DNA from 2 places in the Delftia sp. NA_296.1 genome. Region 1 is predicted to be linked to the other one. Evidence: riboswitches for the same ligand, from Rfam matches in the RefSeq annotation. Region 1 holds a riboswitch; the other holds the start of a gene.
What was found. A riboswitch is a leader RNA that binds a small molecule or an ion and turns the genes downstream of it on or off. The one in region 1 is predicted to bind S-adenosylhomocysteine.

Region 1 (7,243 bases):
ACGCCCAGCTCCTGGGCCACCAGGGCGGCCATGTCGATGTCATAGCCCTGCAGCTTCAGGTCGGTGCCCAGCGAGCCGAAGGGCGGGAAGTCCTGCGGAATCGCCACGCGCAGCACGCCGGCCTTCTGGATGTTGGCCAGCATGTCGGCATGGGCTGCGCCGCCCAGGCCGGCAGCGGCCAGGGTGGCGGCCGCCAGGGCGGTGCGGATGAATGCGCGGCGGGGTGTCAGGGGGGAAGTCATGCGAAAGCTCCTTCGGAAGGTGGGGTGAGGCGAAAGGAAAGCGGGTCAGGGTCGGGCGCAGATGTATCGGGCGGCGTTGCGTCGGGCGGCGTTGCGTCGGGCGCCGTTGCGTCGGGCGCCGGTGTGTCGAGATCGATGCCGCTGCGCCTTGCGGCCGACAGCAGGTGGGCGCGCATGGCGCCCGCGGCACCCGGCGCATCGCCCGCGCAGACGGCCTGCACGATGGCGTCGTGCTCGCGCACGGGCTGGTCGTCGGCGCCGCTCCAGGCAAAGGGCAGGCGCAGGCTGTGGCTGATGGCCAGCTCCAGCTGGCGCGCCATGGCCACCAGGCCCGGGTTGCCCGACAGCTGGGCCAGCAGCAGGTGGAACTGCAGGTCGGCGTCGGCGGCGGCCAGCAGGTCGCTGCGGCCCAGGGCGTGGGCCAGCTGGGACTGGGTCCATTGCAGCTGGCGCAGGCCGCTGTCGTCGGCGCGCACGGCCGCCAGCGCGGCCCAGCCGGGCTCCAGCACCAGGCGCAGCTCGATCAGCTGGCGCGGCGACAGCGTGCCCAGCGCCGGGGTGGCATAGGCGCGGTGCATGCGTGCACGGCCGCTGTGCGGGCCGTTGATGCGCACGCCCTTGCCCGGCTGGATCTCGACCAGGCCCAGGGCCTCCAGCATGGACAGCGCCTCGCGCAGCGAAGCGCGGCTGATGCCCAGCTGCCGGGCCAGCTCGCGCTGCGGCGGCAGCTGGCTGCCGCCGGGGTAGTGGCCGCTCAGGATGTGCTGCTGCAGCGTCTGGGCCATCGAGATCGGAATGCTTTGCATGGGCTGGCGCGGGTGGAGGGTTTTGGCCTGACTGGTCAGACCACGTACCCAGCAGATAGCGAATTGCGTGCCAGATGCAAAAAAAGGAGCGGTGTCCTCAGGCGCTGCAAAGAAACCGGGGCGATGGGGTATCCACAATCCGCCCCGAAGGCGCCGCCAGCGGCCCGCACTGCCGCGCTTTGGTGCAGTGCCGCATGGCTTTGTGCAGGCCTGCCCCGAATGCGGGCGTAAAACCCGCACTGCAGGCCGCCGCCAGCCGCCGTAGAATCCCGGGCTTTGGCCCGAGGAGCGTTGCAGCGCGGCACCCGCCCATCCGTACACCGGATCGCGTGCCGCGTCAGGCTTGGGCCAGGTGCAGGTTCCCGGCCGGACCGCGCCCACGGTGCCAACGACGCTCACCTGTTGCCATGCCGTTTTTGCAGGTGAGCTTGATGTCGTCCTCTTTCACTCCCCCTCCCATGCGTCTGTCGGGCCTGGAGCCCGTCTCCATCGGCGAGGGCACGCTGTTCGTCAACGTGGGCGAGCGCACCAACGTCACGGGCTCCAAGGCCTTTGCACGCATGATCCTCAACGAGCAGTACGAGGAAGCGCTGTCCGTGGCTCGCCAGCAGGTGGAAAACGGCGCCCAGGTGATCGACGTGAACATGGACGAGGCCATGCTGGACAGCAAGGCCGCCATGGTGCGCTTCCTGAACCTCATCGCCTCCGAGCCCGACATCGCCAAGGTGCCGGTCATGGTGGACAGCTCCAAGTGGGAGGTCATCGAGGCCGGACTGCGCTGCCTGCAGGGCAAGGGCATCGTCAACTCCATCTCCATGAAGGAAGGCCTGGATGAATTCAAGCGCCAGGCCCGGCTGATCAGGCGCTACGGCGCGGCCGCCGTGGTCATGGCCTTCGACGAGAAGGGCCAGGCCGACACCTACCAGCGCAAGATCGAGATCTGCGAGCGCGCCTACCGCATTCTGGTGGACGAGGTGGGCTTCCCGCCCGAGGACATCGTCTTCGACCCCAACATCTTCGCCGTGGCCACCGGCATCGAGGAACACGACAACTACGCCGTGGACTTCATCGAGGCCGTGCGCTGGATCAAGCGCAACCTGCCCGGCGCCAAGGTCTCGGGCGGCGTCTCCAACGTGAGCTTCAGCTTCCGCGGCAACGACCCCGTGCGCGAGGCCATCCACACCGTGTTCCTGTACCACGCCATCTCGGCGGGCATGGACATGGGCATCGTCAACGCCGGCATGGTCGGCGTCTATGACGACCTGGAGCCCCAGTTGCGCGAGCGCGTGGAAGACGTGGTGCTCAACCGCCGCCCTGACGCCGCCGAGCGCCTGCTGGAGATTGCCGACGCCGCCAAGGGCGCCGCCAAGGACGACAGCAAGAAGCTCGAATGGCGCGGCACGCCCGAGAACCCGAAGACCGTGGGCGAGCGCCTGTCGCACGCCCTGGTGCACGGCATCACCGACTTCATCGTCGCCGACACCGAAGAGGCCTACCAGCAGATCGTGGTGCAGGGCGGCGGCCGCCCGCTGCACGTGATCGAAGGCCCGCTCATGGACGGCATGAACATCGTGGGCGACCTGTTCGGCGCCGGCAAGATGTTCCTGCCCCAGGTGGTCAAGTCGGCGCGCGTGATGAAGCAGGCCGTGGCCCACCTCGTGCCCTACATCGAAGAGGAAAAGCGCCAGCAGGAAGCGGCGGGCCTGGACGTGTCCAGCAAGGGCAAGATCGTCATCGCCACCGTCAAGGGCGACGTGCACGACATCGGCAAGAACATCGTCACCGTGGTCCTGCAGTGCAACAACTTCGAGGTCATCAACATGGGCGTGATGGTGCCCTGCCATGAGATCCTGGCCCGGGCCAAGGCCGAGGGCGCGGACATCATCGGCCTGTCGGGCCTGATCACGCCCAGCCTCGAAGAGATGCAATACGTCGCCGGCGAGATGCACAAGGACGACTACTTCCGCATCAAGAAGATTCCGCTGCTGATCGGCGGCGCCACCTGCTCGCGCGTGCACACCGCCGTCAAGATCGCGCCCAAGTACGAAGGCCCCGTGGTCTACGTGCCCGATGCCTCGCGCAGCGTCAGCGTGGCCCAGAGCCTGCTGGGCGAGAACAAGGGCAACTACCTGGCCGAGATCCAGGCCGACTACGACAAGGTCCGCACCCAGCACGCCAACAAGAAGAAGACACCGCTGTGGCCGCTGGCAAAGGCCCGCGCCAACGCCACGCCCGTGGACTTTTCCCAGGCCCCCGTTGCGCCGCGTGCCCTGGGCCGGCGCGTGTTCCGCAACTTCGACCTGGCCGAGATCGCCGAGTACATCGACTGGGGCCCGTTCTTCCAGACCTGGGACCTGGCAGGCCCCTATCCGGCCATCCTCGACGACGAGATCGTGGGCGTCGAGGCGCGCAAGGTGCTGGCTGACGGCCAGGCCATGCTCAAGAAGATCATCGAAGGCCGCTGGCTGCAGGCCAACGGCGCCATCGGCCTGTTCCCTGCCAACCGCGTGGGCGACGACATCGAGTTCTACGCCGACGAGTCCCGCAGCCAGGTGCTGATGACCTGGTACGGCATGCGCCAGCAGACCGAAAAGCAGATGGTGGAAGGCCCGGATGGCCAGCCCGTGATGCGCCCCAGCCGCTGCCTGTCCGACTTCGTGGCCACCAAGGAATCGGGCATCCAGGACTATGCGGGCCTGTTCGCCGTCACGGCCGGCATCGGCGCCGAGAAGAAGGACAAGGAGTTCCAGGACGCGCTGGACGACTACTCCGGCATCATGTTCAAGGCCCTGGCCGACCGCCTGGCCGAGGCCTTCGCCGAATGCCTGCACCAGCGCGTGCGCAAGGACCTGTGGGGCTATGCGCCCGACGAGGACCTCAGCAACGAAGCGCTGATCAAGGAACAGTACAAGGGCGTGCGCCCCGCGCCCGGCTACCCGGCCTGCCCCGACCACAGCGCCAAGACCGACCTGTTCGCCGTGCTCAAGGCCGACGAGATCGGCATGACCCTGACCGAAAGCCTGGCCATGAACCCGGCCTCCAGCGTCAGCGGCTTCTACATCGGCCACCCCGACTCCGTCTACTTCAACGTCGGCGAGATCGGCGAGGACCAACTGGCCGACATGGCTGCGCGCCGGGGCATGGACATCGAGGAACTGCGCCGGTTGCTGGCGCCGAATCTGGGGTGAGAACGTTTGTCCGCGCGGACTGGTGCCGCGCGTTGCAAGAAAAAAGCCAGGGCATGCCCTGGCTTTTTTATGGACGCCGCCGCAGCGGCATTCAGCGCTCGATCAGAGCCCGATTTCCTTGTTGTACGCCTTGCGCGCCGTCACGGCCGTGTCCGTGAAGTCGGTGAACACGCCGTCGATGCCCAGGCGGTAGTAGGTCAGGTATTCCTGCACGGGGTCGCCCTTGTACAGGCCGGCCAGGCGGCCCGGCTCGTTGCGGAAGGTGAAGCTGTGCACGATCAGGCCGGCCTTGTGGGCGTCGCGGATCAGGCCCGTGTCCTTGACGGTGTTCACGTCCTTGAGGCCGGCGCCGTCCTTGTAGGGCACGACGGAGTGGGCCAGGACCTGGGGCTTCCAGGGACCGATGCCGTCGGCATAGGTCTTGATGTCGGCCAGGCCTGCGGGCGTGAGCATGGCGGCGAAGGTGCGGGCGTCGCCGGCCAGGGTCCAGCTGTAGGGGCGGCCGCTGATAAAGGTCCATTCATCGTTGGTGATGTAGACCATGGAGCCGTCGCGCAGGCTGAAGTCGTTGCCGTCGATCAGCTGCACGCCCTTGGCCTTCATGCCGGCCTGGCGCAGGTACTTGAGGCTGGCCGGGTCGAAGCTCTGGATGTAGATGGCCGAGTCCTTGGCGTTGAGCTTGTTCTGGTCCAGCAGCTTGATCACCGCGTCTTCAAACGGGCGCGAGCCGGGCGCGCCGCAGCCGTTGGCGATCGCCTGCTGGTTGTTCCAGTAGGGGTTCTTGGTCTCGGCGTAGACGGGGATGGTGCGGCCCAGGGCCTTGCCCTTGGCGGCGGCGATGTCCAGCACGTCCTGGGCGCTGATCAGGGGCAGCTTGCCGTTCCACTCGGTGGGGCGCTCGCTGCGGTTGTCCAGGATGGTGCCGGTCAGCCAGCTGCGCAGCTCCTGCAGCGTGAAGTCGCTGATGGACCAGTCGTTGCGGTGGTCCTCGCCATCGACCACCAGGGCCTTGAGCACGGACTTGGGATCGTTGGCATCGAGCTGGTCGCTCAGGTATTGGGCCGGGCCGTTGGCGGGAATGGCCGGGTACTTCACGTTGACCAGCACGCCGGCCGTGGTGCGCTGGCGGCGTGCCACTTCGGCATTGGTCTTGGCCACGTCAGCCACGTTGGTGCTGTCGCTGAGCCAGGCGTTGTGGCGGGCGACCAGCTGGCAGTCCTTCGTCATGTGCATGTCGAGTTCGAGCATGTCCGCGCCTGCATCGGCGGCGGCCTCGTAGGCCATGCGCGTCTGCTCCGGGAACTTGCCCGAGAAGCCGCGGTGGGCGATCACCTGGGGCTGCTTTCCGTCGAGCGTGAGGTAGAACGAGCCGCCGTCACCGCCGCAGGCCGTGAGGACTGCAGCCGCGCACAGGGACGCGAGCAGGGGAGTGCGGGAAAAGGACATAGGACGTTGGGTCATATCCGAAGCAGTGGTGGGTTGATGAACGGCGCGCAATGCGCCAACTCAGCAGCGTATGCAGTCAGCCGTGTCGGCACCATGACAGTGCGTCCCGTATGACCCAGATTGGCGTTTTAGCGACGGTCGGTGGAAATTTGCCGACCCTCCGACACAGGGTTATCCCCCGAACAGGGGCGCCAGCGTGGCGCGCAGGCGGTCGCTGGCGTCGGGCGCCTCGCTCGGGCGGATCTCCAGCGAACGCTCCACCGTGCCGATGTGCTCCAGCAGCAGGGCCTTGGCGCCCTCGGTGTCGCCGCGCTCCAGCGCCTCGACGATGCGCTCGTGCTCGGCGCAGGACTGGCTGGCGCTGTGCGTGGACTGGAACAATGTGGCCGCCAGCGTGGTGCGCGCCGTGAGGTCGCGCAGGGTGAGCGCCAGCAGGCGGTGGCCCATCTGCTCGGCCAGGCAGACGTGGAAGTCGGCCAGCAGGAAGGCGCGCGTGGCCGCGTCGGCGCCGGCAATGGCTTCCTGCTCCTGGGCGATGTGGCGGCGCAGCTGGCCGATCACGCTTTGCATCGGGCGGCCGGCCTCGCCCAGGATGCCGGTCTCGATGATGCGGCGCGCCGCGAAGGCGTCCTGCGCCTCCTCGGCCGAGGGCTGGACCACGTACCAGCCGCGCCGGGGCTGCACCTGCACGAAGCCGCGCGCCTGCAGCTGCATCAGCGCCTCGCGCACCATGGTGCGGCTGACCGCGAAGTTGTCGGCCAGCTCCTGCTCCCCCAGCCGTTCGCCGGGCGCCAGTTTCTGGGCCAGGATGGCTTCGACGACGCGCTCGGCGATGTGCTGGGGGCTTACAGGTGTCATTGCGTTGCAGGGTGGGCAGGAGTCACGGTTGCGGGGACGGCGGCGGCGCCGGAGGGCTCGGCGTCGGGCCCCTGATTGTCGGCCAGGCCGTTGAGCACGGCATGGGCGCGCTCGCGGTCGATGTCACCTTCCCAGGCGGCGATGGCCACGGTGGCCACGCAGTTGCCGATCAGGTTGCCCAGCGCGCGGGCAATGCCCATGAACCAGTCCACCGACAGCACCAGCACCAGGCCGATGGCGGGGATGGCCGGAATCGCATGCAGCGTGGCCGCCAGCACCACGATGGCCGAGCCCGGCACGCCGTGGGCACCCTTGGAGGTCACCAGCGCAATCGCCAGGATGGTCAGCAGGTCGGCCATGCCGATGGGCGTGTTCGTGGCCTGGGCGATGAACACGGCCGCCAGCGTGATGTAGATGGAGAAGGCGTCCAGGTTGAACGAGTAGCCCGTGGGAATCACCAGGCCCACGGTGGAGTCGCGCACGCCCATGTTGCGCAGCTTGGCCATGATCTGGGGCAGCACGCTGTCCGAGGAGGTGGTGGCGAAGACCACCATCAGCTCCTCGCGCAGGTAGCGCAGCAGCTTGATCAGGCTGAAGCCCGAAAAGCGCATCACCAGGCCCAGCACCACGAAGACGAAGAAGATCACCGCCACGTAGAACAGCAGCACCAGCATGCCCAGCTGCTTGAGCGAGCCGATGCCGT
Region 2 (7,243 bases), on a different contig from region 1:
CCACGGCGCTGGCCGAGCAGCTGCTGCGCGTCTTCGACCCGGCCAACGTGGTCATGCTGTTCCTGCTCATCGTCGTGCTGTCCTCGCTGCGCTGGGGGCGGGGCCCCGGTGCCTGGGCCGCGCTGCTGTCGGTACTGTGCTTCGACTACTTCTTCGTGCCGCCGCGCGGCTCCTTCCATGTCAACGACACGCAGTACCTGTTCACCTTCGTGCTGATGCTGGGCGTGGCCCTGGTCTGCGGCCAGCTCATGGCGCGGCTGCGGCATGAGGCGCGCGTGGCGGCCGAGCGCGAGCGCCGCGCAGGCGCCCTGGCACGGCTGGCGCGCGATCTGTCGGGCGCGCTCACGCAGGAGCAGGTGGTGGAGATCGCGCTGCGCACGGTCTCGGGCGTGTTCGACGCCCAGGCCGGGCTGCTGCTGCCCGATGCCGACGAGCGCCTGCGGCCCGCGGGCGGCGGCCCCTGCCCCATGGATGACAGCATTGCGCGCTGGGCCATGGACCATGGCCAGCAGGCCGGCCAGGGCACGGACACGCTGCCGGCCGCACCGGCCCGCTATGTGCCGCTGGCGGCACCCGTGCGCATGCGCGGCGTGCTGGTGCTGCAGCTGCGCGCGCCGCAGCGCCTGGAGGTGCCCGAGGAGCAGCGCCTGCTGGAGGCCTGTGCCAGCCAGGTGGCGCTGGCGCTGGAGCGTCAGCACTTCGTGGCCGTGGCCCAGCAGACCCAGATCGCCATGGAGGGCGAGCGCATGCGCAACACCCTGCTGTCGGCCGTCTCGCACGACCTGCGCACCCCGCTGACCACCATCCTGGGCGCGGCCGAGGCCGCGCAGCGCCATGTGCCGCCGGGCGGCGCGGCCGACATGCTGGAGCAGGTCCGCATCCAGGCGCAGGCCATGCAGCGCCTGGTGGAGAATCTGCTGGACATGGCGCGCCTGCAGCAAGGCGGCGTGCACCTGCAGCGCGAATGGCTGCCGCTGGACGAAGTGGTGGGCAGCGCGCTGCGCCAGATGCGCGCGCGCCTGGGCCAGCATCCCGTGAGCACCGACGTGCCCGCCAGCCTGCCGCTGCTGCAGCTCGATGCCCTGCTCATGGAGCGCGTGCTGGTCAACCTTCTGGACAACGCCGCCAAGTACACGCCGGCCGGCACGCCGCTGGCCATCAGTGCGTGTGTGCAGGATGGCGAACTGCTGCTGTCCGTGCGCGATGGCGGGCCGGGCCTGCCATCCCACCTGCCGGTGGAGACGCTGTTCGAACCCTTCACGCGCGGCACGGCCGAGTCCACCGTCTCGGGCATCGGCCTGGGCCTGGCGCTGGTGCGCAGCATTGTCGAGGCGCATGGCGGGCGCATCGAGGCTGCCGCCGCACGGCCCGGCCCGGGCACCATCTTCACGCTGCGCTTTCCCGTGCCCGAGCAGCCTGCGCTGGATTAGAGTCCCGCCATGCACGAAAGCACTCCATGAGCACGCCCGCCAACCGCATCCTGATGATCGAGGACGACCCCGGCATCCGCCGCTTCGTGCGCCTGGTGCTGGAAGACGAAGGCTGGCAGGTCTTCGAGGCCGACAGCGCGCGCCGTGGCCTGATAGAGGCGGCGAGCCGCCAGCCCGATCTGGTCATCCTCGACCTGGGCCTGCCGGACGCCGATGGCAAGCAGGTCCTGACCGAGCTGCGCGGGTGGTCCTCCGTGCCCGTCCTCGTGCTCTCCGCGCGCGAGCGTGAGGACGAGAAGGTGGCCGCATTGGATGCCGGCGCCGACGACTACCTGGTCAAGCCCTTCGGCGTGCCCGAGCTGCTGGCCCGGCTGCGCGTGATGCTGCGCCGCCGCCAGCAGCTGGGCGCCGCCGGTGGGGCGGGCGGCACCGCCGCGTCCAGCAAGGTGCACTTCGGCCCGGTGCAGGTGGACCTGGCCACGCATGAGGTGCGGCGCGCGGGGCAGTTGGTGCACCTCACGCCCATCGAATTCCGCCTGCTGGCGGCCCTGATCGCCGCCCAGGGCCGTGTGATGACCCACCGCCAGCTGCTGCTGCAGGTCTGGGGCCCCGAGTACCTGAGCCGCGCCCACTACCTGCGCGTGCACATGGCCAATCTGCGCCAGAAGATCGAGGACGAGCCGGCCCAGCCGCGCCACCTGGTGACCGAGCTGCAGGTGGGCTACCGGCTTGTGGGGCTGGGCGGTGAGGCATCCCCGGGATCGGTATAATCGGCGCCTCTCCGAGGAGCGTTGCAGCGGCCCCCACACATCAGGCGTGGTCGCGAGGCTCGGAGTCATACCTGCAACGACGCTCGCCCACGCTTTCTGTGCGGTGAGCTTTTTTTCGTCTCCCGCAGAACGTGGTTTTTCATTCATCTTTTGGAGAAAACCATGAACGCTGCTGTTCGTCCCGTTTCCGCCGACACGGCCATCGCTGACATTTCCCTCGCTGCCTGGGGCCGCAAGGAAATCCTGATCGCCGAAACCGAAATGCCCGGCCTGATGGCCACGCGCGAGGAATTCGCCGCTGCCCAGCCCCTCAAGGGCGCGCGCATCACCGGCTCGCTGCACATGACCATCCAGACGGCCGTGCTGATCGAGACGCTCAAGGCCCTGGGCGCCGAAGTGCGCTGGGCGTCGTGCAACATCTTCTCGACGCAGGACCACGCTGCTGCCGCCATCGCGGAAACCGGCACGCCCGTGTTCGCCATCAAGGGCGAATCGCTGGCCGACTACTGGGACTACACCCACCGCATCTTTGAATTCGGCGCCGCCGGCACCGAAGGCGAAGGCCCGAACATGATCCTGGACGACGGCGGCGACGCCACCATGCTGCTGCACCTGGGCATGCGCGCCGAAAAGGACCTGTCCGTGCTGGACAACCCCGCCTCCGAAGAAGAGAAGATCGCCTTCGCCGCCATCCGCGCCAAGCTGGCCCAGGACCCCACCTGGTACACGCGCAAGAGCGCCCACATCATCGGCGTGACCGAAGAGACCACGACCGGCGTGCACCGCCTCAACGAGATGTCGGCCAAGGGCACGCTGAAGTTCCGTGCCATCAACGTCAACGACTCCGTCACCAAGAGCAAGTTCGACAACCTCTACGGCTGCCGCGAATCGCTGGTGGACGGCATCAAGCGCGCCACCGACGTGATGATCGCCGGCAAGGTTGCCGTGGTGGCCGGCTACGGCGACGTGGGCAAGGGCTGCGCCCAGGCGCTGCGCGCGCTGTCGGCCCAGGTCTGGGTCACCGAGATCGATCCCATCAACGCCCTGCAGGCGGCCATGGAAGGCTACAAGGTCGTGACCATGGAATGGGCGGCAGACAAGGCCGACATCTTCGTGACCACCACCGGCAACCGCGACATCATCCGCCACGAGCACATGGTGGCCATGAAGAACGAAGCCATCGTCTGCAACATCGGCCACTTCGACAACGAGATCGACGTCGCCTCCATCGAGCAGTACCAGTGGGAAGAGATCAAGCCCCAGGTGGACCACATCACCTTCCCTGACGGCAAGAAGATCATCCTGCTGGCCAAGGGCCGCCTGGTGAACCTGGGTTGCGCCACCGGCCACCCCAGCTTCGTGATGAGCGCCTCGTTCGCCAACCAGACCATCGCCCAGATCGAGCTGTTCACCAAGCCCGATGCCTACGAGGTCGGCAAGGTCTACGTGCTGCCCAAGATCCTGGACGAGAAGGTCGCCCGCCTGCACCTGAAGAAGGTCGGCGCCATGCTGACCGAACTGACGGACGGCCAGGCTGCCTATATCGGCGTGAGCAAGCAGGGCCCCTACAAGCCCGAAACTTATCGCTATTAAGCACCCCCTGAGCGGCTTGCGCCGCTTCCCCCTCTCTACCCGCTCCGCGGGGGAGGGGGGCGACGCCCTCGCTGCGGGGCGGCCCTTGCTTGGCGTCCCTGAGTTGGGTCGCGCCGGTTTCGGGCATTAGTCAACTGAGATTTCCTGGAGCGACGCTATGCGCGCAGATGTATTTTTGGTGGAAGCCGGCCATGCGGCCACGCGCTCGCAGGCGCAGCGGCTGATTGCAGGCGGCGTGCAATGGCGCATGACGCCGCTGACGCCTTGGAAGAAGGTTGCCAAGAACGGCGACGAGATTCCTGCGGGTGCCGAGCTGCAGCTGCTGGACGGGGCCGAGGCCCGGTTCATCTCGCGCGGCGGGCTGAAGCTGGAAGGCGCGCTGGCGGCCACCAAGCTGTCGGTGCAGGGCCTGCGCTGCCTGGACGTGGGCCAGAGCACGGGCGGTTTCACCGACTGCCTGCTGCAGGCGGGCGCCGCCCAGGTCATCGGCGTGGACGTGGGCCATGGCCAGTTGCATGACCGGCTGCGCTCGGATGTGCGTGTGATCTGCGTCGAGGGTGTCAATGCCCGCGCGGTGACGGCCGAGGGCCTGCAGGAGTCCTGCGAGGAAGTGCTGTCCGAACGCTGGGAAGAAGATCCCGACGACAACGACACCCAGCCCGTGGCGCCCTATGCCTGGATGCGCAACGGCGGTCTGGTCGATGAAGACTACGACGACAGCGACGACGCCAAGGAAAAAGAGATCGAGGCCTTCAAGGCCGAGCGCGCGGCCAAGGGCAAGGCCCGGGAAGAAGGCACGGTGGCCACGCAGCGCCGCCGCCGCGCCGAGTTTGCCGACGTGGACATCACGCCGCAGTTCGACTTCGTCACGGGCGATCTGTCCTTCATCTCGCTGACCCTGGTGCTGCCGGCCGTCACGCGCCTGCTCAAGCCGCATGGTCAGCTGCTGATGCTGGTCAAGCCGCAGTTCGAACTGCAGCCGGGCCAGGTCGGCAAGGGCGGCATCGTGCGCGATGCGGCCCTGTTCACCGAGGTGGAGCAGCGCATCCGCACCTGCCTGGGCGAGCTGGGGCTGGAGGTCAAGGGCTGGATGGAGTCGGCCATCGAAGGCGGTGACGGCAACCGCGAATTCTTCGTGCATGCCCAGCAGGCGGCCGTGGTGAAGGAGCCTGCACAGCCTGAAACGCAGGACGACGACGAGCCCCGTTCGGCCGTGAAGGCCGCGCCCAAGCGCGTGTCCCGCACCGTGCTGCGCGAGCAGCGCAACGAGCGTGTGATCGACACCAGCACCGAGTTCGGCGTGCCCGGACCGGGGCGCGCCAAGCTGCGCAAACGCAACGAATGAAACACTGAGCAGTGAGTCTTACATGAGCTTTCCGATCAGCTTCGAATTTTTCCCGACCAAGACGCCCGAAGGCGCGGCCAAGCATGTGCAGGTGCGCAAGAACCTCTATGCGCGCAAGCCCCAGTTCTGCTCCGTCACCTATGGCGCGGGCGGCTCCACGCAGGCCGGCACATTCAACATGGTGCGTGACATCCAGAGCGAAGGCGTCAGCGCGGCATCGCATTTCTCCTGCGTGGGCGCCACGCACGACAAGGTGCGTGCCGAGCTGCAGGAGCTCAAGGCCATGGGCGTGCGCCGCATCGTCGCGCTGCGCGGCGACCTGCCCAGCGGCTATGGCCTGGGCGGTGAATTCCAGTACGCCAGCGACCTCGTGGAATTCATCCGCCGCGAGTTCGGCGACTGGTTCCACATCGAGGTGGCAGCCTATCCCGAGGTCCACCCGCAGGCGAAATCCCCACATTCCGATCTGGAAGCGTTTGCGGCTAAAGTGCGCGCTGGCGCGGATTCCGCGATCACCCAATATTTCTACAATGCCGACGCCTACTGCCGTTTCGTTGATGCGGCGCGCGGCATGGGGCTTGATGCACCGGTTGTTCCCGGCATCATGCCCATCACCAGCTCTACGCAGCTGATGCGCTTCTCGGACGCCTGCGGCGCCGAGATCCCGCGCTGGATCCGCCTGCGTCTGCAGGCTTACGGAGATGACACGGCGTCCATTCGCGCCTTCGGCCTCGATGTCGTGTCCCGTCTATGCGAGCAGTTGCGCAGCCAGGGCGCTCCCGGGCTGCACTTCTATACGATGAACCAGAGCGTCGCCACGCTGGAAATCTGCGATCGATTGGGCCTTTGAGCGCGCAGCCACTGCGCCGGCCCCGGGCGGCCCTCTAGAACTTGGGAACGGTCAGGCGTTCCCTGGAGGTTTTTGCCCATGGATCGTAATTTTCGACGCCTGCATTGGCGCTGGCTGGCCATGTGTGCCATCACCGCCACCCTGGCTGGCTGCGCACCGGCTCCCGTGGCCGAAACCGATGCCGAGTCCGGCGCCCTGATGGCCGGTTCTGCAGGTTCGGCAGGTGCCGAGGCCATGGCTGAAGGCCAGACGCCTGCGGCCGTTCCCTCCGCAGGCAAGCGCAGCAGCCGCGCCTCGCGGGCCGCGCAGCCCGCCACCAGGTCCGCGGATGCCAGGCCCTCCGAACCGGCTTCGCCCGAAGAGAGTGCCGACACTCCCTCCAATCCCGATTTCGCCCTCGTTCCATCTCGCGACAGCGACCAGCAAGGCCTGGCCTCCTGGTATGGCCCGGGCCTGCATGGCCGGCTGACGGCCAGCGGCGAGCGTTTCGACAAGGAAGAGCTGACGGCTGCGCACCGCAGCTTCGCCTTCGGCAGCCGTGTCTGCGTGCGCAGCGCCGCGACAGGCAGGACGGTGGTGGTGCGCATCAATGACCGGGGGCCGTTTGCGCCCGGCCGCGTGATCGACCTGAGCCAGGCCGCTGCGCAGGAGCTGGGCATGGTCGGCCTGGGCATCAAGCCCGTGGAGCTGTGGCAGCTCGATGAAGGCGAGGAAGAATGCCCCGAAACCCTGGTCACGGCCAGGAAGGCAGAGTCCCTCAAGAAGACGCAGCAGGCCAGGGCACAGACACAAACACAAACGCAGGCGCGGACCCAGATTCAGGCAAAGGCTCCGGTCCGGCCGCGTGTGCAGGCCAAGGCGCCCGCATCCAGGCCCAATGCACGCACGGCCGTGGCCAGCCGTGCCGCCCCTGCCGCCAGGCCGGTGGCGAAGGCCGCAGCGCCCGCCGCAGCCTCGGCCACGGCAGTGGCCTCTGCGGCGTCGAGCTCGCGCTGAACCGTGTTCAGCCGCCGGATTCGAGCGTGAAGGCCGCGTTCTCGTCCTGACCGAGCAGCTTGACCAGCTGCGGCATGGCCGGCTTGAGCTGTTCCTTGAGATTGAACGGCGGATTGATCAGGAACATGCCGCTGGCCGGCAGGCCGCCGCGCTCCGACGTCTTGTTGCTCTTGACCGTGAGCTCCACGTGCAGCCAGCTCTTGCCGGCCTTGGTGGTCATGGTCTTCAGGCGGCGCGGCAGATCGTGCGCCTCGGGGCG

Region 2: linked by a shared signal. The riboswitch ahead of ahcY (adenosylhomocysteinase) and the one ahead of metH (methionine synthase) in region 1 are both predicted to bind S-adenosylhomocysteine.

The regions. Positions count from the first base shown of each region.
Region 1 is NZ_JBQZGF010000009.1:68,622-75,864, reverse strand. Features, by position in the region: gene ACUTR7_RS21450 (transporter substrate-binding domain-containing protein) at 1-242, opposite strand, end outside; gene ACUTR7_RS21445 (FadR/GntR family transcriptional regulator) at 239-1,048, opposite strand; S-adenosyl-L-homocysteine riboswitch at 1,326-1,452, shown strand; gene metH (methionine synthase) at 1,480-4,236, shown strand; gene ACUTR7_RS21435 (glycerophosphodiester phosphodiesterase family protein) at 4,339-5,682, opposite strand; gene ACUTR7_RS21430 (GntR family transcriptional regulator) at 5,854-6,540, opposite strand; gene ACUTR7_RS21425 (C4-dicarboxylate transporter DctA) at 6,537-7,243, opposite strand, start outside.
Region 2 is NZ_JBQZGF010000008.1:94,521-101,763, forward strand. Features, by position in the region: gene ACUTR7_RS19885 (DUF4118 domain-containing protein) at 1-1,430, shown strand, start outside; gene ACUTR7_RS19890 (response regulator) at 1,457-2,200, shown strand; S-adenosyl-L-homocysteine riboswitch at 2,208-2,292, shown strand; gene ahcY (adenosylhomocysteinase) at 2,363-3,793, shown strand; gene ACUTR7_RS19900 (TlyA family RNA methyltransferase) at 3,951-5,138, shown strand; gene metF (methylenetetrahydrofolate reductase [NAD(P)H]) at 5,161-5,988, shown strand; gene ACUTR7_RS19910 (septal ring lytic transglycosylase RlpA family protein) at 6,067-6,984, shown strand; gene ACUTR7_RS19915 (23S rRNA (adenine(2030)-N(6))-methyltransferase RlmJ) at 6,992-7,243, opposite strand, start outside.